DNA from 3 places in the Gilliamella sp. wkB72 genome. Region 3 is predicted to be linked to each of the others. Evidence: riboswitches for the same ligand, from Rfam matches in the RefSeq annotation. Region 3 holds a riboswitch; each other region holds the start of a gene.
What was found. A riboswitch is a leader RNA that binds a small molecule or an ion and turns the genes downstream of it on or off. The one in region 3 is predicted to bind thiamine pyrophosphate.
Positions count from the first base shown of each region.

Region 1: another riboswitch for thiamine pyrophosphate. It lies ahead of thiM (hydroxyethylthiazole kinase); the one in region 3 lies ahead of tenA (thiaminase II).
Region 2: another riboswitch for thiamine pyrophosphate. It lies ahead of thiB (thiamine ABC transporter substrate binding subunit); the one in region 3 lies ahead of tenA (thiaminase II).

Region 1 is NZ_LZEI01000012.1:39,403-49,631, reverse strand. It holds gene A9G07_RS07370 (DMT family transporter) at 1-843, shown strand, start outside; partial or broken gene A9G07_RS12100 (tRNA uridine-5-carboxymethylaminomethyl(34) synthesis GTPase MnmE) at 1,126-1,299, shown strand; gene A9G07_RS07365 (MFS transporter) at 1,389-2,813, opposite strand; gene A9G07_RS07360 (M20 aminoacylase family protein) at 2,829-4,001, opposite strand; gene A9G07_RS07355 (heavy-metal-associated domain-containing protein) at 4,433-4,639, shown strand; gene thiD (bifunctional hydroxymethylpyrimidine kinase/phosphomethylpyrimidine kinase) at 4,836-5,648, opposite strand; gene thiE (thiamine phosphate synthase) at 5,660-6,301, opposite strand; gene thiM (hydroxyethylthiazole kinase) at 6,301-7,086, opposite strand; TPP riboswitch at 7,139-7,240, opposite strand; gene trkA (Trk system potassium transporter TrkA) at 7,295-8,656, opposite strand; gene trpS (tryptophan--tRNA ligase) at 8,771-9,766, opposite strand; gene A9G07_RS07325 (phosphoglycolate phosphatase) at 9,790-10,229, opposite strand, start outside.
Region 2 is NZ_LZEI01000011.1:152,182-162,410, forward strand. It holds gene thiP (thiamine/thiamine pyrophosphate ABC transporter permease) at 1-731, opposite strand, end outside; gene thiB (thiamine ABC transporter substrate binding subunit) at 745-1,743, opposite strand; TPP riboswitch at 1,784-1,892, opposite strand; gene argS (arginine--tRNA ligase) at 2,411-4,144, shown strand; gene A9G07_RS06595 (hypothetical protein) at 4,547-5,914, opposite strand; gene A9G07_RS06600 (hypothetical protein) at 6,709-8,055, opposite strand; gene A9G07_RS06605 (amidohydrolase family protein) at 9,345-10,229, shown strand, end outside.
Region 3 is NZ_LZEI01000006.1:364,381-374,609, reverse strand. It holds gene A9G07_RS03035 (hypothetical protein) at 863-2,155, opposite strand; gene A9G07_RS03025 (hypothetical protein) at 3,195-3,608, shown strand; gene asnA (aspartate--ammonia ligase) at 3,851-4,843, shown strand; gene tenA (thiaminase II) at 4,890-5,534, opposite strand; TPP riboswitch at 5,587-5,675, opposite strand; gene A9G07_RS03010 (DUF1161 domain-containing protein) at 5,712-6,116, opposite strand; gene A9G07_RS03005 (hypothetical protein) at 6,252-6,485, opposite strand; gene A9G07_RS03000 (SemiSWEET family transporter) at 6,888-7,151, opposite strand; gene A9G07_RS02995 (aminotransferase-like domain-containing protein) at 7,550-8,953, opposite strand; gene pdxS (pyridoxal 5'-phosphate synthase lyase subunit PdxS) at 9,063-9,947, shown strand; gene pdxT (pyridoxal 5'-phosphate synthase glutaminase subunit PdxT) at 9,947-10,229, shown strand, end outside.

The sequences.
Region 1 (10,229 bases), on a different contig from region 3:
TTTAATGCAGGTTCAATAGTTGTCTCTTCCGTATCGCCACTTACAGCAGCTTCTGAACGATTTATTATTGCAACATTAGCTATTTTTGTTTTTATGATCATTAAAGATAAAGGCAACATCAGCACATTTAGATTAAATTGGAAACCATTAATTTTACTTGGGTTATGTGGCATTACAGGCTTCAATTTAGCCTTTTTTATCGGATTACAAACTACATCCGCTTTAAATGGTGCACTTATTATGGCTACATCGCCAGTGACAACCATATTAATATCTTCAATTATAGAAAAACACCGTGTTTCATTGCCACAAACTGTAGGGATGTTGATCAGCTTGATTGGTGTAATTTTAGTGATAAGCCATGGTGATATAAATAATATACTTAAATTACATTTTACTCGTGGTGATTTGATTATTTTATTGGGAAATCTGGCTTGGGCAACCTACACTGTTGGATGTCGTAGATTTATATCCGATTCGACACCATTACAAACAACAGCTTTTACGATGTTATTTGGTACTATAGGAATAGTTGTATTTTCTTTTTATCAAAGTGACTTAATAAAAGAGATTGAAGAAATTTCAACATACAATCAAATTATTCTTATTTATATGGGACTTGTTGGTTCAGTATTAGCATATTTATTTTGGAATGTTGGGATAAAAGAACTAGGTGCAGCTAATACTTCATTGTTTTTCAATTTCGTACCTGTTTTTACTTTATTACTCGCTTTTATAACCGGTACAATACCCAATTTATTACAGTTAGCTGGAGCCCTTTTAGTTATAAGTGGAGTGATATATGCGACAGGATCTTATCAAATATTAAAAATTAATCGTTAAAAAAGTCCTAATATCACAATTCAATAATCATTATTTGACATAATTAACCATAAGTTCGAGAGTTTTTTTGTTTAAAGATTTTTTGAGTAAAATGTCATTTAATGTTTTGTGCAATGACGGTTAAGTAGATTTGTACTCGTTATGGCTATTCCCTCATTCAATTATTAGTACGAAAAGGATAAGCTATTACCCTATTATGTGATCATATCAAACAGGTAATGTGTTTTCTTGTAGCTCAGAATGAGACTTTTTGGCTTATTACTGACATTTATAAGTACTTAAAAAGCAGCAGAGCATTTAAATAATGGTAAATATCAGCTCACAACATTTCATGCTGGTGAACTATTAGAAGAACAACTTAGACTTGCGCAAGAGTCATTGAGTGAAATCACTGGCGAATTTACCTCCAATGATCTACTTGGGCGCATATTCAGCTCATTTTGCATTGGTAAATAAGCTGATCATACTGTCGGTTAGAAATATAGGGATAAAAATAAGAAGTCATATCCCTATGAAGTGTTTTAAGAATTAAAAATTAACTTAAGCTATTTATTCTTGCCGGCATTATTTGGAACTAAAAATAAAATTGAAATAAAACATAACAGACAAAATCCGACATTAATCCATAATCCAATTGCTGCGCCAGTTGCTATACTTTGACCACTGGCAATAACTGCAGCATAAATTGATGCTGAAATGGCGACACCAAAAGCACCGCCTAATGAACTTGCCATTTTATATATTCCTGATGCAATACCAACTTTATCTTCAGGGGCGCTAGAAATTGCTGTGTCGATCGAAGGTGTCGCATAAAAACCTAAACCAAGACCAAATAAAATGTAGCCACCTAATACTGAAATAATATAAAGCATATCTGGTAAAAATGTCAGCGTCATCAATGCAATTCCGGAACCAGTAATTAACGGTCCCATTAACATTGGTTTTTTCGCACCTACCTTTTGTAAGATTTTTTCACCAACACGAATCATACATAAAACCGAAACTAAATAACCAATAGTTAATAATCCATTTTGGAAAGAGGTAAACCCTCGCCCCTGTTGGGTATAAGTGCTGGCCACAATTAACGTGCCTGCAACAGCATTTAGCATAAAGTTGGATAAGGTAGCACCACGGTAAGGGATATTTTTAAATAATGCAAAATCAATGAAAGCGCCACTCGCTTTACTTTTTTCAATAACAAAAAATAAAATCATAAAAACAAAACAAACGGTAGCCAACGATAATGTTGCTACACTAGTCCATCCAAAAGTAGAACCTTTGGTTATCACAAGATTTAATGAAACTAACGTAATAACAAAAACAAATAGCCCTACATAATCAAATTTTGGCAGACTCGAAGGATCTTCAATTTTGGTTTCAGGAGTTCCTTTCAACAAAAGCATACCTAATACAGCACAGATAATAGAGATTATAAAGATCCATTGCCAACCTAAATAAGTCGCTATTGCACCGCCAGCAAGCACACAAGTGCCCGAGCCGCCCCAAGATCCAATCGACCAAAAACTCAATGCACGCTGACGATCTTTACCTTGATAATAGGTTTTCACTAATGCTAAAGTCGATGGCATAATACAAGCTGCAGATAAGCCTTGAATAATGCGTCCAAAGGTAAATAATATTTCTCCTTGGGCGAAAATCAAACAAAGACAACCAATAATACTTAAAATAAAACCAAAGTAAGTAAAACGAACTCGTCCAAAGCGATCAGCTAAACCACCAGCAACCACAATAAAGCAGCCAGAGAAAAGTGCAGTCAAACTTACTGCTAAATTAAAAGAGGCTGGAGTGATACCAACAGTATGCTGAACAGCCGGTCCAACATTGACTATTGATTGAGCAAACAGCCAAAAAGTAATAACCCCTAATACAATGCCTAATGTTAACCGGTTATAACTTTTAAATTGCGCGGTGCTAGAACTCTTTGAAGTTGACATATTTAAACCAGACATAGAAGCGATTTATCCTTATTTACTTAAATATGTTTCAGTTAATGCAACCCAATATGACGCAGCAGGAACAATACATTTATCATTAAAATCATAACCAGGATTATGAACACTACAAAATCCTGGTTCGTCTCCATTGCCGATAATCATATAACAACCATTTGGATTGCTCTCTAACATAAAAGCAAAATCTTCACTGCCCATAAAAGGATGGCAATTATCATGAACACGATCTTTACCGACTAATTTCTGAGCAACTTCTAATGCAAATTTTGTTGCATTAGCATCATTATGTAAAACAGGGCTACCATTGATATGTTCGATTTTAACTGAGGCGCCAAAACTTTCCGCCTGCGAAGTGGCAATTTCGGTAATACGCTTGAGCAATAAAGTTCGGGTATTATTATCTAATGCTCTGATGGTTAGCTTCATCAATGCATCGCTATTCACCACATTGGGGGCTTCGCCAGATTGAATACAACCAATCGTGATAACAGCTTTCTCAAAGGGTGAAACATTGCGGGAAACAATACTTTGTAAAGCAATGCTAATATAACAAGCAACAAGCGTCGCATCAATTCCTCGCTCAGGCATGGCTCCATGAGCACCTTTCCCTTTGATGGTGATATGAATCGTATCGGATGAAGCCATAAGAGCACCGCTTTTAAAATAAAAATGGCCTTCCTTAAATCCGGGCATATTGTGAATACCGAAAATCACATCACAAGGAAATTGTTTAAATAAACCCTCATCGACCATCACTTTCCCACCATATAACAACTCTTCAGCTGGTTGAAAAATGACATGTAAAGTCCCATCAAAGTTGCGTGTTTCGGCAAGATATTTAGCTGCACATAGCAAAATAGTGGTATGCCCATCATGACCACAACCGTGGAATTTACCATGGCTAACACTGCTCCAAGGTTTACCCGAAGCTTCAACAATAGGTAATGCATCCATGTCAGCTCTAATACCTATTTTCTTATTACTAGCGCCATTTTTCAAAACACCAACGACGCCAGTTTTTGCTAGACCACGATGAACCTCATAGCCCCATTCAGATAGCTTATTTGCAACTAAATCACTGGTTTTTTTCTCTTCAAAACCTAACTCAGGATGTTTATGAATCTGATGTCGAATATCAACAAATTCTTGTTCTGTTTTTCTAATCGTTTCCATAATATGCTGCATTTTAGGCTCCTAATTAACCTGAATATCGTTTATGAGAAAAAAAATAAAAATGGAACTATACATCTAAGTTAAAATTATATTTAAAAACAAAAACTAACTTTGTTATCAAAACCACATAGATGAATAAATATACAATCTAATTTTGTATAAGTCGATTATTTCTGTTATTCAATTTTTATTCTTGAAGGATAACCTTTCTTATTTTTCTTGGCACGATGGTTTATTTGAGTATAAAGGAGCAGAAACGCTCAATCATTACGATTTATTAATAACAGATATAAATCTTATAAATTTTCATTATTCTGAGGTGTTTTTTTTGTAGGCTTATTGGCGTAATATAATCACTATACTTTATATGGCAGGCAAATTTATTTTAATTATAGATGTTCCAACGTTGCACTAGATGAATTATTAGATAACAAAAGGGGATAATGATGAAATTAATCGTCGATAATATGAGTTGTCAACATTGTGTTAAAACTATTACTAAAGCAATTAACGATATTGATCCTAAAGCTAAAGTGACCGTTGATTTAGCGAAGCATGAGGTTGATATAGAAGGTGGTACTATCTCACAAGAAGCTGCAATTCAAGCCGTTAATCAAGCGGGGTTTGAGTTTGTGGGTATTTCGTATTAAGGCAATACTATTTACAATTTCTCATTTTAAACGATTAAGACAATCGCTTAAATACTAGATAATACAAATATCCAATAGCCTCTATTTTACTAGATAATGCACTAAAAAAGTTTTCATATACTTCATTGGCACGGATTGTCGATGAAGTATATAGCTGTTGAAAATAGCGTTTGCCGAAAATACCACATTTAGCTTTCTAGCCTTTTCCTGCGGTGTCCCACCATTGATAAAAATGGTGAGTAGGTCCAATTCCTTTACCAATTTTCAAATTATCTGCATTTTCAATGGCACCTTGTAGGTATTTTTTTGCTTGTTTAACGGCTTCTTCTAACTCATATTTTGGTAGTAGTGCTGCAATAGCTGCCGATAATGTGCAACCTGTACCATGTGTGTTTTTAGTTTGGATACGTGGTGATGCCATTCTGATGATCTTTGTTGGCGTGATTAGATAATCAGGACTTTCTTGACTTGGCAAATGCCCTCCTTTCATTAATACTGCCTGACAGCCTGATTTGAGTAGCTCATAACCCTGTTGTTGCATTTCATCTTCGTTTTGTGCCTCATGACAATCAAGTAATGCTGCTGCTTCTGGAAGGTTAGGGGTGATGATGGTGGCGAATGGTAATAGCAATTCTCGAATAGCGGTAATGGCATCATTTCTCAATAAAGGATGCCCCCCTTTGGCTATCATTACCGTATCAAGAACAATATTGGCAATAGGATTATTGCTTAATAGATGATTAACCGTGGTTACAATCTCTTTATTCATCAGCATACCGATTTTAACGCTATCAATATGGATATCTTGATATAGTGTGTTAAATTGAGCCTCAACAAATTCGGGTGGCACCGGGTATATGCTATTAACACCTTGTGTACTTTGTGCGGTTAAAGCAGTAATGACTGACATCCCATAAGCGCCAAGCGCTGAAAAGGCCTTTAAATCGGCCTGAATACCTGCACCGCCACTAGGATCGCTACCCGCTATAGTTAATGAAACTGTTGTCATGGTTTAATTTCCTATCTTGCTTGTCTTATTTTTCTAATCAAATCAGATGTGGCCTTAGCAATATCTCCTTGCCCGCAAATTGCGGATACAACGGCAATACCTTCAATGCCAGTTTGAATCACTTCAGTTAAATTGTTTACACCGATACCACCGATCGCAACGGCAGGGCATTGTTTTGCTTTAACAAGTTCAGTCAATTGGGCGATGCCTATTGCTTCTGCTGCATCTTTTTTGGTGGGGGTTGGATAGATAGGGTCAATACCTAGATAATCGACTAGTTGCCAAGGAACGCGCTCAAGTTGCGAATAATTAGAGACTGAAAGCCCTATCCATTTATCTTCTCCAATTAATCGTCGTGCAACTTCGACAGGTAGATCGCTTTGTCCAACATGAACACCATCGGCATCGACAGCTAAAGCTATATCAATATGATTATTAATCAATAGTGGAACTTGAGTGTCGATTAATACTTCTTTTAAAGCTTGGGCGGCTTTATACCAATTTCTACCTGAATATTCTTGTTCTGAACGTAATTGAACGGCAGTAACACCATTTTCAACTGCAAACTTAGTGGTATTAACCATACCATTTATGCCATCACAAAGTACTGGATCAAGTACTAAATAGAGTGTTAAATCAAGTTGCTTCTTCATCAAAAATCCTTATTTGTGGTGAAAAGAGAAAGTTGGTCAATAATTGACATAGCAAAAGTACCTAACCCTTGCTGTTTATTAGCGAGTTCACCCGCTTTTTTCATCATAAAGCAGGCTGAAGCAGTAGCCTTTAAATGATCTTCAGAACTTGCAATCAATGCAGCTACAATCGCAGATAATGAACAACCAGTACCAGTTACTTGTGTTAGCGCGATATCACCCCCAACAATTCTATAAACCTGCTCACCATCTGTGACATAATCGGTCTCACCTGTTATTGCAACAATGGTTTGATATTTCTTGGCTAATAGCATTGCCGCATTTAATGCAGAATCAGTAGAATCCAGTCCATCAGGCCCTTTTGATGATGATTGTTGACCACTTAATGCTAGAATTTCTGAAGCATTTCCTCGAATAACTGTCGGTTTAAATGTTAATAATTGCTTAGCAATTTCAGTACGATATTTCAATGCTGCTCCAACTGCGACAGGATCTAATACCCAAGGAGTTTGATTAGCTTTTGCGGCGGCTAGTAACATGCTTTTAGCGCTATGACTATTGATCGTACCAATATTAATTAACAAACCATTTGCAATGGCAACAAAGTCCTCAACTTCTTGCTCAGCTACCACCATCGCTGGTGAAGCCCCAATCGCCAAAAGAACGTTAGCGGTGTAATTTTGTACCACATCATTGGTAATACAATGGATTAAAGGTCGCTTCTGATGAACTTGCTCAATAAAAGGAATGGCATCTTGATTTGAAAATAATTTAATGACCGACATATTCTTTCCTTATCTAATAAATAATATTAAGGGAAGAATGTGTCAAAAGCGGTAATTAAGACAGAGACTTCCCTACGCTGGCATGATCCAGATCAGGTTCAACGGGTAAATTCTCAGTTTTTTGCTCTAACAAAAAACACCCCGAGTCTAAATAACAAATTTGGATAAAATTGAATCTATTATGAACTGAGTTTAAAAATTAAACAAGTTATTGTAATAATCTTTCTATATCACTAATGGCGCGTCTATCCGGTAAGAAAATTATTAAATGATCGCCATCTTCAATCATTAAATCCGTATTTACTATAATTACATCTTCACCACGAACCACGGCACCAATCGTAGCACCTGAAGGTAATTTTAAACTGTTGATATTTTTACCGACTAATTTTGAATTTTCGGCTTCACCACGAGCAACTACTTCGACAATTTCTGATTCACCTTGGCGTAATGAGACAACTTTAACTACACCCGTTTGCCTAACATGGCTTAGTAGTTCTGAAATAGTGGCATGTTGTGGTGAAATCGCGATATCAATAACACTATCGTTAATCAATTCTAAGTAGGCTTGTCGCTGGATAAGAACGATGACTTTTTTTGCCCCCATTCTTTTTGCCAGCATAGATGACATAATATTGGCTTCATCATCGCTAGTGACCGCCACAAACAGATCGGTTAACTCGACTTGCTCTTGCGATAATAATTCTTGGTCTGATGATTCACCATGTAACACGGTGGTATTAACTAACTGCTCAGCTATTAATTCAGCTTTTTCTGCATTACGTTCAATCAACTTAACTTGATAATCATTCTCTAAACGTTTAGCTAAAGCAATGGCAACGCCACCACCACCGCTAATAATAATACGTTTATAAGGTTTTTCTAGCCTTTGTAGTTCACTGGTTACTGCTTTAATGTTGAGGGGAGGGGTAATAAAATAAACCATGTCTCCAGCTTCAATTAAAGTCGAACCTATTGGACGAATAAAACGATTTTGACGATAAATAGCAACAACACGCGCTTCGACATGTGGTAAATGCTCTTTAAGTTCGGACAGTTCGCTCCCCACTAACGCACCACCGTAATAAGCGGTTACAGCAACCAAACAGACACGATTATCATAAAACGAAGCAAACTGTAGAGCACCAGGATATTGAACTAATTGGCTAATATGATTTGTAATTAAGTTTTCAGGAGCAATAATATGATCGATGTTGATACAATCTTTATTGAAGAATGGGTATCTTTCATCGTTATATTCAGGAGCACGGATTCTAGCAACTTTTTGTGGAATATTAAACATCACATGCCCAATCTGACAAGCCATCATATTTACTTCATCAGAATTGGTAACGGCAACTAACATATCGGCTGATTCCGCGCCAGCACTCTCTAATACTTGTGGGTAAGATGATTTACCGCAAATGACTTGTAAATCAAAACGCTCTTGCAAAGATTGCAATTTATCATGATCTTCATCAACGACAGTCACATCGTTCTGCTTTTCAGTTACTAGATATTCAGCAAGTGCACTACCAGTTTGGCCTGCACCAAGAATGATAATTTTCATAATAAACCTATTATAATCAAAAGGCCTCAAGCTAACTCATTATTAGAACAATAGAGCTCATATCAATTAAAGCCGTTTGATATTGTTTAGTAATAATCGCAATCTTATTTTAGATTATACAAAACCGATTGCGTCATAAACCTTCTTCAACGTAGGCTCTGCTTTAGCGCGAGCTTTTTGTGCTCCTTCTTGCATAATTGAAAGAAGATAATTTTCATCATCTCGATATTGATGATATTTTGCTTGTAAACCGGTTAACATCTCGATAACTTGATTTGCCACCTCGGTTTTTAGATGACCATACATTTTGCCTTCAAACTCTTTTTCAAGTTCAGCAATCGGCTTACCTGTAATACCTGTCAAAATATCTAACAGATTTGAAACACCGGCTTTGTTTTTTGAATCATAACGTACAACAGGTGGTTCGTCTGAATCGGTCATTGCCCGTTTAATCTTCTTCTCGACATCTTTCGGATTCTCAAGTAAACCAATAACATTGTTACGATTCTCATCTGATTTAGACATCTTTTTGGTTGGATCTTGTAAAGACATCACACGAGCACCTACTTTAGAAATAAACGGCTCAGGAACAGTAAAAATATCGCCATAAAGTGCATTAAAACGCATAGCGATATCACGTGATAACTCGAGATGTTGTTTCTGGTCATCACCTACAGGAACTAAATTAGCTTGATATAACAAAATATCAGCAGCCATTAATACTGGATAATCAAATAGCCCGGCGTTAATATTTTCAGAGTGACGAGATGACTTATCTTTAAACTGCGTCATACGACTCAGTTCACCAAAATAAGTATAACAGTTCAACGCCCAACCTAATTCAGCGTGAGCTGGTACTTGTGATTGAACAAAAATAGTACTTTTTTGTGGATCGATACCACAGGCCAAATAAAGCGCTAACGTATCAAGTGTTGCTTTTCGCAACTTATTAGGATCTTGACGGACCGTGATCGCATGTTGATTGACAATACAATAAACGCAATCATATTCATTTTGCAAAGACACCCAATTCTTCAAAGCCCCTAAATAGTTGCCTAATGTTAGTTCTCCTGATGGCTGAGCGCCACTAAATACAATTGGTTTACTCATAATTTATTCCTAATTTATACTCATTATTTTTTTGCATCAGCCTTTGGCTGAGGTAATAAGGTTAAAATATCTTTAAAATCATCAAATAAAAAATCAGGCTTGCTAGATGCAATCGACACCCCATAATTATAACCATAACTTAATGCTACAGTCGGGCAATTAGCATTTTTAGCAGCAGTAATATCATTCTTTGAATCACCAACAAACAGCAACTGATCACTAAACAATCCAAAGGTTGCCATGACTTGATAAAGTGGGGCAGGGTGTGGTTTCAACTTAATCACATCACCACCACCAAGTACCAATGAAAAGTATTCTTTAATACCTAATGACGTCAATAAAGCAGGTAAAAATTGTGCAGGTTTATTGGTAACTAAAGCTAAGGGATAATGATTTTCATAAAGCGTTTTTAAGGTTTCTTTAACATGCGGGAATAGCGTTGTTTGCTCATCCATAACCTTAT
Region 2 (10,229 bases), on a different contig from region 3:
AACTGCACACAAGATAGTAATGCGGCTTGTAGTAGATCAAAGTCTCGCACCGCTTGATAAATAGCCACTTCCAGCGTGGTATATTTTGGACCACCACCCAATGCAAGCACAATGGCAAAACTCGAAAAACAGAGCATAAAAATAAGTGCTGCCATAGGCAATATTTGTCTACGAAGTAACGGCCATTCAAGTAATTTAAAATAGGTAAATGTTGAAAAATTAAGTTGTGCCGCTAACTGTCTTTGTTCTATAGCAACACTGTTTAATGTTTTGTAAAAGAGCACACAAGCATAAGGAAAATTCAAAAAAACATGAGCCAACAAAATACCTTGCAAGCCATAAATAGGAAATGAAAATGGGATATGCAGTACTTGGCAAATGTAAGCCAGTAAACCTTGTTGCCCATATACCGACAACAACCCTGTCACAACCACCAAAGCGGGTAAAATAAAGGTAATTGGCATTATTTTTATCAGTAACTTTTTACCTTTAAAATCAATAAAGGAGAGCGCCTTAGCCATTAATATTGCTGATGCCAGCGAAAGTATTGTCGATAACAAAGCTTGATAAAAAGTGATCCAAACAATATGAAGCACATAACTATCAAGATAAATCGTCAAATTTCCTGACTCTAAGGCAAATCGCCAAATAGCAATAAGTGCCGAGCTTAAAATGATGAGTATTAAGCTCGCTGCACTCATTCCGGGTAATAACGATTTAAATTTCAACATTGGCGATACGGATCTATTTACTAATTGCCGATTGCCATTCTCGAATCCAAGCTTTTTGATGTTTTTCAATCTCTGCTGGCTCAAATTCTAACGATTTATTGACCGAATTAATTTGCGCAAAGGCATTAGGTAGATCCGTTTTGATAATCGGATACATCACATTTTTCTCAGCAAATTGGTGTTGGACTTCAGGTGTCAGCAAATAACGTAAAAATTGGCGCGCTAGGTCAATTTCTTGACTGTATTTAATAATTCCGGCTACTTCAACTTGACGATAGTGCCCTTCATCAAAAATAGCTGCTTCGTAGTGATGCTCGTTTTCATTAATGATATGTGCCACTGGCGATGTACTGTAACTAAGGACAAAATCCGCTTCGCCTTTTAAAAACATACCATAAGCTTCGCTCCAACCTTTGGTGACTGTCACCGTGTTTTTAGCGATTTGTTGCCACGCTTCTGCTGCTTTATCTCCATAAACTTTTTTTACCCAAAATAGTAAACCGAGTCCTGGTGTACTGGTTCTTGGATCTTGGTAGATGATTTTCCAACCGGCTTTGTTTTCAACCAGTTCATGTAAAGAATGAGGTGGATTTTTGACTTTGTTATTATTGTAGATAAAAGCAAAATAACCAAAATCATAAGGCATAAAACTATCATCCCACCAATTGGTGTTAAGATTGTCGGGTTTAGCGATTTGATGAGGAATAAGAATATTCGCTTGTTTGGCTTGCTCTAATAGGTTGTTATCTAACCCTAAAATAACATCCGCATTCGTTTTATCGCCTTCAAGGCGAATACGATTTAAAACCGACACACCATCACCTAATGTCACAACCTCAAGTTGGCAATTGCATTGGGCTTCAAACCCTTTTTTGATTGCCTCGCCAGGTCCCCACTGTGACATAAATGAATTATAGCTATAAACCGTCAAAGTAGGCAGTTCTGCATTGGCTAATGGGCTAAAAAGAGAAAATAGAAAAATAACAGGTAGTAAAAAGTTTTTACAAAACATTTTGCCTCCAAAGAAATAGGTAAAAGACAAAAGGTTTGAGCAGATATAATAACTCAAATCCCTCCGCTGGCATTATCCAGTTCAGGTTCGACGAGTTATGTCAGTCAATCTGACACTCTCAGCCCACTAGGGCACCCCGTTGAGAACGATATTAGTTTAGAGGCTGAAGGTATAATTGTAAATAGTTACCTTCAACGGTTGCCTGCAAACTTATCTATGATTTTGGAAGAGAGTAACTGCGCTTGATCAAACTGATAGCTTTATAAAATTCCCGCTTAGCCCCATTTGTAATCAGAAAATCGATTTCTTGCTTATTTAAGGGGGGGAGTGAGTTTTGCATATTCATCCAAAAGGATATTTTCACCATAATTATCATACTATTTTGTCAATTGTGAATCTGATTTCTTGCAGATGACCTTGAGCAAACACCGAAGTTGAAAAGAGCAAAAGGATATTGATAATCAGGTAGTTAAATAAATTTCGGCACCTGTTTTCTCTTTATTTTTTTATCTATTTTATAATTGAGTTGATAGATTACATCTAAATAAAAAAATTTTCGTTTATCAAAGAATCAGCTATTTACTTGTCCTTAACTAATCCCACAGTGACAATTTATCAATTTATCAGTATTATATTGGGCATTTTATTTTAATCGATTAGGTTCAGTGTGAATATTCAACAACTATTAACACAACGTGTTTCTCAAGCAATGATTATGGCGGGTGCTGATAAAAACTGCGACGCTTTAATCAAGCAATCAGCTAAAGCCCAATTTGGTGATTACCAAGCAAATGGTATCATGTCTACCGCTAAAAAATTGGGAATGCCACCACGAGCATTAGCTGAAAAAGTTTTACAACATCTTGATATTGATGATATTGCCGATAAAATCGAGATCGCCGGTCCTGGTTTTATTAATATCTTTTTAAAAGATAGTTGGATTGCTGAACAAAACGAAGTCGCGCTAAATAGTGATAAACTGAATATTACTTTACCAGCCAAACCACAAACTATTGTGGTTGATTACTCTGCACCAAACGTAGCAAAAGAGATGCACGTCGGCCATTTACGCTCAACTATTATTGGTGATGCTAGTGTCCGAGTATTAAGCTTTCTTGGTCATAATGTTATCCGTGCCAACCATGTTGGTGATTGGGGAACCCAATTTGGGATGTTAATCGCCTATCTTGAAAAAATGGAAAACGAACATGCCAACGATATGGAACTTTCAGATTTAGAATCGTTCTATCGCGCAGCAAAAAAACATTACGACGAAGACGAAGCCTTTGCCGAAAAAGCCCGTAATTATGTCGTAAAACTTCAAGGTGGTGATCAATATTGCCGTGAAATGTGGCGAAAACTGGTGGATATCACCATGACACAAAACATTGCCACATATAAACGCCTTAATGTCACCTTATCGGTTGAAGATACAATGGGCGAAAGCATCTATAACAGTATGCTACCAGGCATTGTTGCCGATCTAAAACAGAAAAAATTAGCGGTTGAAAGTGACGGTGCCATCGTCGTATTTCTAGATGAATATAAAAATAAAGAAGGCGAACCAATGGGCGTTATTATCCAAAAACGTGATGGTGGCTATCTTTATGCAACAACCGACATTGCCTGTGTAAAATATCGTTACGAAACACTTCATGCTGAACGTATTTTATATTATACCGATTCACGTCAACACCAACATCTAGAACAAGTTTGGGATATCGTGCATAAAGCGAAATATGTACCAGAATCCTTAAAACTTGAACACCACATGTTTGGAATGATGTTAGGTAAAGACGGCAAGCCGTTTAAGACTCGCTCAGGTGATACCGTAAAATTAAACGACCTGCTTGACGAAGCTACAGAGCGTGCAGAAGCACTCATTAAAAGTAAAAATCCCGATCTTTCTCCAACAGAACTTGCCAAAGTGATTGATGCAGTAGCGATTGGCGCAGTGAAATATGCCGACCTATCCAAAAATCGTACCACCGATTATGTTTTTGATTGGGATAACATGTTGTCATTTGAAGGCAATACTGCACCATATCTACAATATGCCTATACACGCGTACTGTCGGTGTTTAGAAAATCAAATATCAACGAAGATAGCTTAACTGGTAATATCAATTTAGGCACGGACAAAGAGCGAACATTAGCAATTCGATTAATTCAATTTGATGAAACCGTTTCAACCGTTGCTGTAGAAGGCACACCGCATGTGCTATGCGCCTATTTGTATGATATCGCCACCCTATTTTCTAGCTTCTATGAGCACTGCCCAATTTTGGCAGCCGAAAATGAAGACTTGAAACATAGCCGTCTAAAACTGGCATCTTTAACAGCAAAAACCCTTAAAACCGGTTTAGATATGCTTGGTATTAAAACGGTTGAAAAAATGTAACAAAACCAGCCACCGATATTGTTCAATATCGGTGGTATATCGCCACTTAAAAACATCTTAAAAATTTCAGCATTTAAAATTGAGGGGAGTTTTATAAAACCAAATTCATCCCCAAAAAATCCTCAACTTTTTGATATAAAAACACAACTAAACACCACAGCTTAAAGCTGGATTATTCATATAAAACAATATTAAAAAGTAGGATTTAGAACCCCAAAAACCCCGCTCCTCAACTTTTTTTGTAATAAAAAAATAAACCCGCGGGTAATTCAAACATCGCTAAGCCACAAAATCGCTTTTTATGGCTAAACGACGTTGGCTCGTAGCTTGCTTTTAATTGCTTAATACTATTTTTTATCACTCCCACCCCCGGCCTAAGGATTAAGGACGAAGAAATAAGAGCTAAGGATAGACGCAAAGCCCAGAGATGTAGTAGTTGGTGTCGCTGTTCCACTCCACAAAACCGTCGTTTGAGCTCACGGTAAACTGCTCTCTACCATGCGGGTCACTAGTCCAGTAAAAAGCGCGCTTAAAGCCAACGCCTGAATAATCTTCCATATAACCCCACTCAGTGAAAAAGCCTGAACCAATTCTACGTTGGTAATAATTATAAGGTGAGGAAGGGGTGGCACCAACTGAACCCTGACACCTAGTGCCTGAATGACTACCACGACAAGATGCATTAGTTAAATCCTTTACCTTAGGTACTCGATAACCAATACGACTACACCAAGATAAAGCAGGAGAATAATTGGACTCAGTCACATTACCACGGTTGACGAACCACTGCTTCAAAGTAAAACCATATTTAACGACAGCATTACCTCGACTATCACGACCGACCAACTCGAAAGTCTGAGGCAAAGTAGGTTTAGAAATAGGAGTAGGACTGTTTGAATTATGCTGGGATTTGGTAGCGTAAGGACCAGTTAAAGTAACACGAACGCTTGTAGCAGTAGAATTAGACATTGTGACGGTGATACCACCCAGAGAAACTGGAGACCAAGACAATGGCTGACTACTACCACTAATATCTAAATCAAAGTACAATCCATTAGCACCAGTTGTAGGAAAGTTTTGACCGTAATAGCGAGGGTCTGTTTTTTGTGTGAGAAAACCCTTAGCAGGGTCCCACATCCAAGTCGGACCTCGGAAATCGTGAGATGGTGCCCAAGACGCTTCACCAAGCTTACCATATTTTAAATTAGGTCTGGCAAAACAAACCAAAGGCGCAACTTTAGGATTGACATAATAAGTCACATTACTAGTACGGAAATCACTACGATTAGGAAATCCGTAACGAGTAGATAATGTGCCGTTAGTACTAGATAACGTAACCTTGTAAGGAGAATTACAAGTCGTTAACACTGAATTACGTGATACCGTTTGACCGTTTTTATCGACGATAGATAAACTTAAACGACCAGTAGCACTAACACCAGAATCTCCATCATCATCCCCCCAATAATTATTAGGAGGACCGATAAGAGAACTTAAATCGACTGAATTAGTATCAGTAGGAACCAACATACTAATATCAGCAAAACTCTGACCCACAACCGGCAAGACGATAGGTCTTGAAGAAGATGATGAATTGGTAGAAGGCGTATAATGTGTACCATCAGATAGTGTAATCCCAAGCAAACCGTTAGTATCAACAATACGAGTACGACCACCGTCGAAAGTCAGATAAGGTGCACTACCCTGTATCGCATTTCTAGTTGTTTGTGATGTCAATGCGTGACCTGAAAAAGGAAGAAAAAAAGCCACGAAAAAAACAATCTGCCGGGATAATTTGGGAAAGGATCGAAAATAGGATCTGAAAGAGGATCCGGAAAACGACCGGAAAAAAGATCGAGAAGAGGATCGCGGAAGCGATCGCGCGAAAATTCGCAGAATTTCACTTGATTGCGTGGAAAAATAAGTTTTAGTTAAAAATTTAAGATAGGAGTTGAACTTAGACGAATTTAAAAGATAGGTTTGGCAGGTTGGCTGTTGGCTGTTGGCTGTTGAAAATTATATTGCATTTTAGACTATCCTGTCAAGTAATTTTTTGATTAATTTACAATTTTATACTTTTCTGTCAAATTTTAGCCTTGTAGCTAAAACCGTGTAAAAAGTATAGTGATTGGAAAAACACGATGCAACACTTTTTTTCGCTCATTTGCGTTAACTTTTGTAAACAGGATCTAAAAAGGACCTGAAAGTTAACCGGTTAAATTTTGTTTTAATTAAATATATTTCAATTACAAATCTTTAAAATTAGAGCGATTGATCCTTAAAAATTTTATTTTAGGGATTTGAATTAGAAATTTAGTGATTTTGATATTTTAATAATTTTTTAAATGAAATTTAAAACCTCAAAAACCCCGCTCCTCAACTTTTTTTGAGATATAAAAACGCAAAAATAAACCCGCCTAGGCGGGTAATTCAAACGTCGCTAAGCCACAAAATCGCTTTTTTATGGCTAAACGATGTTGAATCGTAGCTTTCTTTTAATCACCTAATACTATTTTTTATCACCCCCACCCCCGGTCTAAGGATTAAGGACGAAGAAATAAAAACTAAGGATAGGAGCAAAGTCCGTAGTTGTAGTAGTGGTTCCAACTCACATTACCTTGGTGTATGCTCACGATAGCCATATAACCACCAACCGGGTCACTAGCCCAGTACCAATAGCGGTAGAAGCCAACGCCTGAATAATCTTCCATATAACCCCACTCCGTGAAAAGCCCAGCATCTATATGACGCATGTAATGATTATCAGAGGAAGAAGGGGTGGCGCCGACAGCGCCTTGACATTCTAAATCTGTATCACGACAAAATGCATTGGTTAAATCCTTTACGCTAGGCATTCGATAACCAATACTATTACACCAAGATACAGTATTATAATGATAGTCCACCTTATAACCTCGGTTGACGAACCACTGCTTCAAAGTAAAACCATATTTGACGACAGGAGTACCTTGACTGTCACGACCGACCAACTCGAAGGTTTGAGGCAAAGATGGAGTAGAAATACGACCAGGATTGGCTGAACTATGCTGGGATATGGTAGCGTAAGGACCAGTTAAAGTAACGCGTACGCTTGTAGCAGTAGAATTAGACATAGTAGCAGTGATACCTCCATGAGAAACAGGAGACCAAGACAATGGCTGACTACGACCACCAATATCTAAATCAAAGTACAATCCATTAGCGCCAGTTGTAGGAAAATTTCTACCGTAAAGTGACGGGTCAGTTGACTGAGGGATAAAACCCTTAGCTGGGTCCCACATTGAAGACGGACCAGCAAAATCAAAAGATGGGTAAGTAGGATCATCACCACGCTTACCATACATTAAATTAGGCTTAGCAAAACAAACCACCGACTCAGCCTTAGGATTGACGTAATAAGTCTCACTACTTGCACTGAAAGTACTATGATTAGGAAAACCGTAACGAGTAGATAATGTACCGTCAGTACTGGATAACGTAACCTTATAAGGTGCATTACAAATTGTTAGCACGGAATTACGTGATACTGATTGATTGTTTTTATCGACGATAGATAAACTTAAAGAACCTGTAGCAGTAACGTCAGCATCACCATCATCATCACCCCAATAATTATTAGGAGGACCAATAAGAGAACTCAAAGCGACTGAATTTGTATCAGTAGGAACGAACATACGAATATCAGCAAAACTCTGACCCTCAACCGGCAAGACGATTGGGGTTGTAGATGATGAATTGTTAGAAGGCGTGTAATTAGCTCCGTTAGATAGTGTAATCCCAAGCAGACCGTTAGTATCGACAGCACGTGTACGACCACCGTCGAAAGTCAGATAAGGAGGAGTGCCCTGTATCTGATTTGCTGTTGTCTGTGATGTCAATGCGTGACCCGAAAAAGGAAGGAAAAGAGCCACGAAAAAAACAATCTGCCGGGATAATTTAGAAAAGGATCGAAAACAGGATCCGAAAAAGGATCGCGAAAAGGATCTGAAAATGGATCCGGAAAACGATCGAAAAGAGGATCGCGGAAGCGATCGCGCGAAAATTCGCAGAATTTCACTTGATTGCGCAGAAAAATAAACGTCAGTAAAAAATTTAAGATGGGAGCTGAACTTAGACGAATTTAAATTATAGGTTGGCCAAGTTGCCTGTTGCCTGTTGCCTGTTGAAAATTATAGAACATGTACGACAATCCTGTCAAGTAGTTTTTTGATTTATTTAAAATTTTACACTTCTAAGTTATGTTTTAGCCTCGTAACTAAAACCGTGTAAAAAGTATAGTGATTGGAAAAACACGATGCAACACTTTTTTTCGCTCATTTGCGTTAACTTTAGTAAATAAGATCTAAAAAGGATCAAAATAATATTTGGTTAATTGTTGTTTTAATTAAAGATATTTCAATTACAAATCTTTAAGAATGTGATTATTGATCCTGAAGATTTTATCTTTGAGTTTAAAATCAATGACGTTGATCATTAAATAATTTTGAAATGGAATTTAGAAGATCAAAAACCCCACTCCTCAACTTTTTTATTAAAAAGATTATCTGTTTTCAACGCTTTTATGCTGTCTTTAGATATTATTTATTGGGATTAAGAATATTGTGTAGAAGGCGTTCACTGGGTTTAATGATTGTCTATTATTGTTATGACTTGGCATTTTCTAAAGATTTTACTAATTTTTCTGAATATCACCTTGATTAGTAAACATTGGCGTTAAATTTGGTCGCGCTGTGTTGAGTTTGGAATTAACCCTTTTATTGTTTTGTGCTGATAAATTATTAAATTTGCAGTCAATACAATATTGTGACGGTATAGACTCCTCAATTATTTTTACATTGATAATGTTAATCTCATTTTTTCGACTCTCGTTAGTTATTATTAAATAATTAGTTAGCTAAGTTTGGGTTATTTGTTTAGAAACTATAGACTATTGTATGGTGATTTGGTTGGGTTAAAATCTCAAAAATAATACTTTAACCATTTCATTTGTTTAAATATTTTTTAATTTAAAGTGCTTGATCTTATCATTCAAATGATTAGAATTCTCTGCAATTTATTCAAGATTAAAGTTAACTATTTATGACAAATTGTAATTTTGCAGTCCTAAACAATAATGAATGTAAAGTAGTTTGATCCTCCTTTTTGGGGGATTTTTTTTGTCCAATTAATTTTAAAAGTAACTCAATTATAGAGGCCCATTATGACCGATAGTAAAACCCTGTTATCAACGAGTCGAGATCAAAGTTTAAAAGCATATTTGATGAATAAAATTAAGCAAAATGGTGGTTGGGTTAATTCACATATGCACGCAGACCGTGCTTTTACCATTACGGTTGATAGTTTTGATGTCTATCAAAAACAGACGTTGATTGAGAAATGGGATACGCTGGATAAAGTAAAAGCCGCTATGAGCGAAGATGATTATTATCGCCATTTTAGCATGGCAGTTGAGCGGATGATTGAGCAAGGTGTGTCAGCAATGGGGTCGTTTGTTGATATTGATCCGATTGCTGAGGAACGGGCGATTCGAGGTGCTCTGCGGGCGCGTGAGACGTATAAAAAAGATATTACCATTAAATTAGTGAACCAAACGCTTAAAGGGGTTATTGATAAAGAGGCGCGTTATTGGTTTGATAAAGGGGCTGATTTAGTGGATATTATCGGTGGCTTGCCTCGTCGTGATGAGCGTGATCATGGTGAAGGTATGGGGCTTGTCCATTTAGATGTGTTGATGCAAACAGGTAAATCATTAGGCAAAATGGTACATGTGCATGTTGATCAATTTAATTCATCAGATGAGATCGAGACTGAGCAACTTACCGATAAAACTATTGAGCATGGTATGCATGGTAAGGTGGTCGCTATTCATAGTATTTCGATTACTGCGCATAGTTTGGAATATCGCCAAAAACTTTATCAAAAAATGAAAGAGGCAAAAATGATGGTGATTGCTTGTCCATTTGCTTGGATTGATAGTCCTCGTCGTGAAGAACATGGCCCTACTCGTAATTCTTTAACACCTGTGGATGAACTAGCTGCCGCCGGTATTCCTGTTGCGATCGGTACAGATAATGTGAGTGATTAT
Region 3 (10,229 bases):
CCGGGATAATTTGGGAAAGGATCGAAAACAGGATCCGAAAAAGGATCGCGGAAGCGATCGCGCGAAATTTCGCAGAATTTCACTTGATTGCGTGGAAAAATAAGTTTTAGTGAAAAATTTAAACTGGGTGCTGGACTTAGACGAATTTAAAAGATAGGTTTGGCAGGTTGGCTGTTGGCTGTTGGCTGTTGAAAATTATAATGCATTTTAGACTATCCTGTCAAGTAATTTTTTGATTAATTTACAATTTTATACTTTTCTGTCAAATTTTAGCCTATTAGCTAAAACCGTGTAAAAAGTATAGTGATTGGAAAAACACGATGCAACACTTTTTTTCGCTCATTTACGTTAACTTTTGTAAATAAGATCTAAAAATGATCTAAGCTATAACTGATTAACTATTGTTTTAATTGAATATATCGCAGTTACAAATCTTTGAAATTAGAGCAATTGATCCTCAAAAATTTTATTTTAGGGCTTTGGATTAGAAATTTAGTGATTTTGATATTTTAATAATTTTTTAAGTGAAATTGAGAACCTCAAAAACTCCGTTCCTCAACTTTTTTGATGGAAAAACACGATAACTAAAGAGTGCCATATTTAGAGCGGAATTATTTATTTGAGGCAACATTGCAAAACAAAATTTTGAATCCCAAAAACCCCGCTCCTCAACTTTTTTTGCGATAAAATCGCCTCAAAAATAAACCCGCCGAGGCGGGTAATTCAAACATCGCTTAGCCGCAAAATCGCTTTTTATGGCTAAACGACGTTGACTCCTTGAGTCAGCTTACTTTTAATCACCTAATACTATTTTTTATCACTCCCACCCCCGGCCTAAGGATTAAGGACGAAGAAATAAAAACTAAGGATGGGAGCAAAGGCAGTAGTAGCCGTAGTTGCGCTGGGGAAAACTCACGTCACCGTTGTATGTTCTCACGAGAGCCGAGCCTCTAACATCCGTGCGACTAGCCCAGTACCAACCGAAGATATTGCTTCCAGACATTCTACCCCACTCAGTGAAAAAGCCTGAACCAATTCTACGCTGGTAATAATTACCACGTGAGAACGGGGTAGCGCCTAAACGACGATAATTTGAATTTGTTAAATCGTTTACGCGAGGCATTCGATAACCAATACTATTACACCAAGATAAAATATCAGAAGGATCGTTAGTGAAATAACTATTTCGGTTGACGAACCACTGCTTCAAAGTAAAACCATATTTAACAATTGGATTACCATTATTGTCACGACCGACCAACTCGAATGTCTGAGGCAAAGTAGGTTTAGAAATAGGACCAGGACTGTCTGAACTATGCTGGGATAGGGTAGCGTAAGGACCACTTAAAGTAACGCGTACGCTTGTAGCAGTAGGATTAGACATAGTAGCAGTGATACCTCCATGGGAAACAGGAGACCAAGACAATGGCTGACTAACACCTCTAATATCTAAGTCAAAGTACAATCCATTAGCACCAGTTGTAGGGAAGTTTCTACCGTAAGATGATGGGGCAGTTGACTGAGGAATAAAACCATTATCCGGGTCCCACATCGAAGCTGGGCCAGCATATTGACCTGAAGCGTAAGTCAAATCAGGTCTGGCAAAACAAACCACAGGCGAAGCCTTAGGATTGACGTAATAAGTCACATTACTAGCATTGAAAGTACTACGATTAGGAACGCCATAACGAGTAGATAATGTACCGTTAGTACTAGATAACTTAATCCTATAAGGTGCCTTACAAATCTCTGGCACGGTACTACGTGATACCGTTTGACCGCTTTTATCGACGATAGATAAACTTAAAGAACCTGTAGCAGTAACGTCACTATCACCATCATCATCCCCCCAATAATTATTAGGAGGACCGATAAGTGTACTTAAAGAAACTGAATTAGTAACAGTAGGAACGAACATACTTATATCAACAAAACTCTGACCCTCAACGGGCAAGGAGATTGGGGTTGTAGATGAAGTATTATTAGAAGGCGTGTAATTAGCTCCGTTAGATAGTGTAATCCCAAGCAGACCATTAGTATCAACTGCACGTGTACGACCACCGTCGAAAGTCAGATAAGGTGGAGTACCCTGTATCTGATTTGCTGTTGTCTGTGATGTCAATGCGTGACCAGAAAAAGGAAGGAAAAAGACCACGAAAAAAACAATCTGCCGGGATAATTCGGAAAAGGATCGAAAACTGGATCCGGAAAACGATCGAAAAAAAGATCGAGAAGAGGATCGCGGAAGCGATCGCGCGAAAATTCGCAGAATTTCACTTGATTGCGTGGAAAAATAAGTTTCAGTGAAAAATTTAAACTGGGTGCTGGACTTAGACGAATTTAAAAGATAGGTTGGCCAGGTTGCCTGTTGCCTGTTGCCTGTTGAAAATTATAATGCATTTTGGACTACCTTGTCAAGTAATTTTTTGATTTATTTGTAATTTTATACTTTTATATCAAATTTTAGCCTCGTAGCTAAAACCGTGTAAAAAGTATAGTGATTGGAAAAACACGATGCAACACTTTTTTTCGCTCATTTGTGTTAACTTTTGTAAATTGGATCTAAAAATAATCTAAGTTGCAATTGGTTATCTATTGTTTTAATTAAGTATATCATCATTACAAATCTTTATAATCAGAGCGATTGATCCTGAAAATTTTATTTTAGGGCTTAAAACAGGAATTTTAATCATTTAATAATTTTTAAGTGACATTTAAAACCTCAAAAACCCCGCTCCTCAACTTTTTTGACGGAAAGAAGAGTTTCTAAAAATCACCATAGTTAGAGCGGAATTATTTATCTGAGGCAACATTGCAAAGCAGAATTTAGAACCCCAAAAACCCCGCTCCTCAACTTTTTTTGCGATAGAAACCTCAAAAATAAACCCGCGGGTAATTCAAACGTCGCTAAGCCGCTTAATCGCTTATTATGATTTCTTCGACTATTTAATTTTTAAATACATATCCTCTCCCTTTACGAAAGGATTTTATGCAATAACTTATTTGATCATATTTCATCCATTCGTAAGTCTGAATTTTTTCTATATGATAGTTATGATCTCTTACTACATTTCTATTTTAATTAGTTTTTAATAGTTTTATAATCAATCCCCTCAACTTCTTACAATCTTCGATTTTTTAATAAAAACAATGTTTTAATTAAGAGTAAATTTTCAACGCTAGGGAGTATTAACATGAATGATGGGTTAAAACTAGAAAAAATAAAAGCCTTATTTGAAAAACTTGAATTACCCGATTTTAATAGCTCATCAATAATTTATGGTTCTATCCACCCAAAACTTTGGAGATTTGCACTTTTTCAGGGCGCAGCCGCTTTTGATATTAAACACTACCTTATTTATTTTAATTCCGATGAAATTATTTTAATTGGCTTAACTCTCGGTGCAGATTTAACGAATGATGTTATTCGAATACCAATGACGTCAATTTCAAATTTCAAGTTCAAAAAAGGCTGGATTACCAGTAAATTTGAATTTACTATGGCTGGAAACAAAAGATATCCATTTATAGTACCTAATTTTGTGTTCATCGCAAAATGGCAAAAGCCAAATTTAACCCATATTGTTTCCACCTATTTTAATCAATAATTAACTCAATTATCTTTTACCTATATGATGAAACATAATTACCTAATATATTGTATTATTGGGTAATTTAATTTCATTTTTTACGTTTAATGTGTGATGCAGTCCTTGCCCGCATCGGAAATCCGTGAATTTGATTATAGTGCTTAGCGTTTTATAAAAAGTCCGTATATGTTCTAACTTGCATATTTCTGTTTTCTAGTTTAATTTATCGTCACTAACCCATTCACTTTTTGAGATGAGACATGACGATATCATTTAAAGAGCAGCAACAACGGATCAATTTTGTTAAACAATTTTTTGCTGAGCAATTAGCTAATAATTTATCACTAATTGAAGTTCAAGCCCCACTTTTAAGTCAAATTGGTGATGGTGTTCAGGATAATTTATCTGGGACTGAGAAGGCGGTACAGGTTAATATTAAGAGTATTCCTGATGCACAATTTGAAGTGGTTCATTCACTCGCTAAATGGAAACGCAAAATCTTGAGCCAACATAATTTTCCAGTTGGTGAAGGTATTTATACCAATATGAAAGCGCTTCGCCCTGATGAAGATAAGCTCTCCCCTATTCACTCTGTTTATGTCGATCAATGGGATTGGGAAAAAGTGATTCGTCCTGAAGATCGCAATCTTGCTTATTTAAAACAGACGGTAGAGAAGATTTATAGTGCTATTAAGGCTACAGAAAAAGTGGTTTCAGAAAAATATCATCTTTCTTGTTTTTTACCAGAGTCGATCACTTTTATGGATAGTGAGCAGTTATTGAAACGTTATCCTAATTTGTCACCAAAAGAGCGCGAAAACGCGATTACTAAGGAGTTAGGCGCAGTATTTTTAATCGGTATTGGTGGTGATTTGTCAAATAAAGAAAAACACGATGTGCGCGCCCCTGATTATGATGATTGGAGTAGCGATAATGAGATGGGTTCTAAAGGATTAAATGGTGATATTTTAGTTTGGAATCCAGTTTTAAATAGTGGTTTTGAAATTTCGTCAATGGGTATTCGCGTCGATCCTGAGACGTTAAAGCGTCAATTAAAATTAACCAATAATGAAGATCGTCTGCAATATGCTTGGCATAAGGCATTAGCTAATGGTGATTTTTTACAGACAATTGGTGGCGGGATTGGACAATCTCGACTAACTATGTTGCTTTTACAACAACATCATATTGGGCAAGTCCAAGCAAGTGTTTGGGATGATGTAACCAAGCAAAACTATCAACAACTTTTATAATTCATGCTCAGCATGTTTTATCTAAACTGGTAAAACATGCTGTTTACTAGTCACTTTTATCCAATGCCATTTGCCAAAAATTTATTTCCAATTGCGTCGCTTGCTTAAATATTTGGCTTAATTGTTTAAATCGGTTTTCACTAATATTAAGTAATTGTTGTTCTATCCAAGCAATTTCTTTTTGTACTGCTTGTTGGAACTCCTTACTGGCATACATCTCAATCCAAGAGCGATATGGGTTGTTTTCGTCCCAACCTTGAATCCAATTGGCAATCATGCCATACCCAATTAAACAGGGTGCCATTGCTATGTGTATATCTAATATATCGCCGTGTAATCCTATATCAAGCACATAACGTGTATAATCGCTATTGGCTTTGGCTTCCTTTAATGTGCTTAGTTCATATTCAGATATGTGCCATTTTTTGCAATATTCAATATGCAGATCGAGTTCAACTTCAACAATGGTTTTTAAACTCTCTAATGATTGCCGAATTTGAGCAATGTCGTGACTTTTATATACTGCAAGTCCCCAAGCTCGGGAAAAGTTGATTAAAAAAAGATAATCTTGTTTAAGGTAGTTTTGAAAGCAGGTTAAGTCTAATGTGCCTTTTCCTAATTGTTGAACAAAATCATGTTGAATATAGTGTTTCCACTCGCTTGATTCAATCAGTGAGTTAAATGATGGCATAATGACTCCTTTTTTGACAAATTCGCTATAAGGAGTTAAACAGATTTCTATAATAGACGTGTTTTAAACTCCCTTCGTCGGTATTAACCGAATCAGGTTCAACGGGTATAATCTCAGCCTATAGCACCCCGGTTAAACAAATTATAAAATTTATAAAATGGTTACTTAAATTTCTCTTTATTCTGCTTTTTGTTCAGTTTCCTGAGATTCTGTAGAAGTCGGCTCTGGAGTTTGAACTTTTTCTACTGGTGCCGAAGCTGGCGTTTGAACTGGAGCGTTACTAGGGCTGTCGCTCTCGACAGGTTGTGGTGTGATTTCAACAGGTGTTTCAGGCTCATCTTTAACTGATTTTGATGATGGTGTACGAATATAAACAATGCTTTGTTTACCTCGATCACATGATCCAACGATTTTACCTTCAATATTTTGTTCATCTTGAGGAACAAGTTTTAATTGGAAGCTATTTTCATTAACACCGTTATTTTTAATTTTTTCGGCGATATTTGCACTAATTTCGTCACAATTGGACGCAGATGCAATAACTGGGAGACCTAATAATAAAACTACTGCTAACTTTTTCATGATCTTTCCTTAAGATTATCGAGTAACTGATGCATTATAAAACGATTGTTTAAACTGTCCATATCGTTTTGAATAACGCTGCAAATAAATTTTATCAATAGATTTGAAAAAGCTAGCTTAGTATAGATTTTTTAGTTAATTCTGCTCTTGGTGTTGGTTTTCGAGTAATTTTAATTTATCTAGAACCCATGAGCGAATATCGGATAATTCGGCTTCAGATAATTGATTTACAAAGTCTCTTTTTGCGTGGAGTTGTTTGCGATCTTCTTCAGTCAAAACCACACCTTTTAAATTTAATAATACCTCTTTACGGTACATTGAGTAGATAAAATCTTTTATCAAATCATCGGAAAGATTAATATCAGCCATGGTGATTTCCTTATTTTATAAAACTCATTTGTTAATCATCAAATTTAGTTAATCTTTATATAAATAACATTCTGATAGATTTTAAAGATGAATCCAGCCTAAAAAATAGGCTGACTTTTACTATAGTCTAATCACTATTAGATAACAATAGTAAATCGATAAATTAGATTAATCGATTAAATTATTCACTTTATTATTTGATAAGTATTTAACAAACCTGTTGATAACTCAATAACAATATAATAATTAATAAGTTATATGCAAGGTTAATTTTTAATCTTCTCTGATTTCTCAATTTTTGAGTAACCATTATCTAGCCTATTTCACAAAAATTGTGATTATAAAAAAATACAGCATATATTATGCTGTATAAAGAAAATATAAGGGAGTTAAAACAAGAATTTATAAAGCAGTAATAAACGCGGTTAAACCAAATAATACCCCTGGAAAATTAGCTATTGCAATTGGCCAATCCTTTTTTTGTCGTAATAAGCCATAACAGACCCATAATGAGCAGTTAATTGCTGCCGCTAAAGGTTGAGTTGGATTAGCTTTAAATCCATGAAGATTGTCGATAATTTGTGGGATATACGATACGTACATTCCTAATGATGCAAGTGTTGCGATAACACCCAAATAGTGAAAAGCTTTTGGAGAAAGATTCAAAATCAGCCTACCTGCTTATATATGAAAGGAGCAAATAATCTAACATATATAACAAGTGAGTTAAATATTGGTGTACCGTGGTTTCAGATAATATTTTGTAAATAAAATGATAAGATTTTTTATGTGAATCTATTTTAAGTAATCGGATATGGTTTTTAATAATAAATGTTATTGCTACGAATGCCTTATATCAAACGCAAATTGTTATATCATATAATGTAGCTAATAAGGCGTAAAAACCGTGATTTTTTGATAGTTTTGTGATTATTTAGCTGAGATTCAATCCAATAATGAGATTTGAAGTTTACCGATTAACCCTGCCTTGTTTGTCTAGCAGTTATGATCTATTTATTAACGCCAAATACCTGTTAGAACAATCAATAAAAAGTTAGTTCGCTTTATCTCATCAAATCTTTTGCAAAATGACCATAACTTAAACGTATAGCGCCAACTCGATCCCCAAAGTCAGTGCCTTGTGACACTATTATATGCTTTGCTAGTAATTGATTTAAAATAGCCAACTCCTGCGCCTGACTGCTAACGGGCAAATGGGCATATAGATGAAAACCGCCTGTGGGTATCTGGTAATTGATGTCACCTTTAAAATAGTCATCAAGCCAATCTATTAGTTGGTTAGCCTTCTGTTCTAATTGCTGGCGTAACCATTCTTGATGGGATTGGTAGTGATGAGTCAAATATTCTTCAGCTAAAAGTTGCGGTAATATACTTAATCCTGAGTCAATGTGATGCCTTATATTGGCTAGTTTTTCGATAATTTCTTTCGGTGCAATCATCCAACCAATACGTATGTTGCGACCAATATATTTGGATAATGATCCTAAATAGATAACTTGATTACTAGTATCATATTTTTTTATCGGGTCGATATGACTCTTTTGATCAAAAGCTAACCCACTATAAGCATCATCCTCAACAATACCAATACACTGCTTTCGACAAAATGCCAATATCTGTTTTTTTCGATGATTACTCATCACACATCCCGTTGGATTTTGAAATATTGGATTTAGAAATAACCATTTAATTTGCCGTTCTAAACTGACTTTTTGTAAACTCTCTAAGGTTATCCCTTCGGCATCACACTCAATACCATATAACCGCAAACCTGCTGCTTGAAATAGTGGTAATGAATAGAAATATGAAGGTGATTCAATACCTATTGCATCGCCAGGTTTTAATAATCCTTGAGTAATTAAAAAGAGGGATTGCTGCGTTCCTGAGGTTATTAAAATTTGATCGGTATCAACCATCATGCCAAATTGGTTCAACATATAATTGGCGATCTGCACTTTGAGTGTAGGTAGACCCAATTGCAACGTGTCGCTTTGCTTTTCATAAGCAACCATTTCATGAGAGGTGATATTGGGTAACATTAATTTGGGCATCATATGAGTTGGTAAATCGCCATTAGCCAAATCACAGATGTTCGCCATTTGCTGACGAGTCTGAAATACTTTTTGTTGATATACACTTTTGCGATTTTGATAGAAATGGGCTGGTAGTCGCCAGTTAATGGTGGAGTAAGCTTGAAGCCCCCATTTTTGATCATTAATAAAGGTTCCACTACCCTGCTTACGAACCAATATATTTCGTTCAGTTAAGATATCTAGCGCATGGACAATAGTTGAGCGGTTAACGTGCAGATTTTTAGCTAACTCTCGCTCTGATGGCAATCTCTCACCCGCTATTAATACCCCTTGTTCAATGTAGTTTTCAATCAACTGGACCACTTTTTTAAATAGTGCTCCGTCAAAAGCCGCTAATTTTTGTTTATTCCACATCGTCTATCAGTTTTTTGATTTATGCATAATTGGATGGGTTAATTATAGTCCAATTGGCTGTTTATTGAAGCAATTTTATTTTGAATAATACTTTATTTAATTAGGAGCAATCATGAAAACAGGTACACAAACAGTAAAACGTGGCATGGCACAGATGCAAAAAGGCGGTGTGATTATGGATGTAGTTAATGCCGAACAAGCAAAAATTGCTGAGCAAGCAGGTGCAGTGGCTGTAATGGCTTTAGAACGTGTTCCCTCTGATATACGCGCTGCTGGAGGCGTAGCACGAATGGCTGATCCAACAATCGTTGAAGAAGTGATGAAAGCAGTTACCATACCTGTTATGGCAAAAGCGCGAATCGGTCATATCGTTGAGGCACGCATTTTGGAGTCCATGGGCGTCGATTATATTGATGAAAGCGAAGTGCTGACACCAGCGGATGAACAATATCATTTATTGAAAGATGAATTTACCGTACCTTTTGTTTGTGGTTGTCGTGACTTAGGCGAAGCACTGCGTCGAATTGGTGAAGGTGCTTCGATGCTACGCACCAAAGGTGAACCAGGAACAGGTAATATTGTAGAAGCAGTAAGGCATATGCGCCGAGTAAATGAACAAATTCGTTTAGTTGTTGGTAAATCAAAAGATGAGTTGATGACATTTGCTAAAGAGATTGGTGCACCTTATGAGTTGATATTACAAATCAAACAACTGGGTAAACTACCGGTTGTTAATTTTGCTGCTGGTGGCATTGCTACGCCTGCTGATGCTGCATTGATGATGCAACTTGGCGCCGATGGTGTGTTTGTTGGTTCAGGTATTTTTAAATCGCAAAATCCGGAAAAATTCGCTAAAGCAATCGTTCAAGCAACAACTTATTTTGACGATTATCCAAGATTAGCTGAACTTTCAAAAGGATTAGGTGAAGCGATGAAAGGTATCGAAATCAGTAAATTAAGCGAATCTGAAAGAATGCAGGAGCGAGGTTGGTAATGAGCTCAAAAGCAAGTAAAACCATTGGTGTGCTTAATTTACAAGGCGCAGTGACTGAACATTTAAATATGCTTGCAACTATTGATTTAGTCATCCCAATTACAGTAAAAAAGCCCGAGCAATTGCGTCAAGTTGATGGTTTAATTATTCCGGGTGGTGAATCAACAGCAATAAGTCGTTTAATTCGGCAAAATGGCTTATTTGAACCAATCCAAGAGTTTGCCAAGCAAGGTAAAGGGATTTTGGGTACCTGCGCGGGTTTGGTGCTTTGCGGTAATGAAA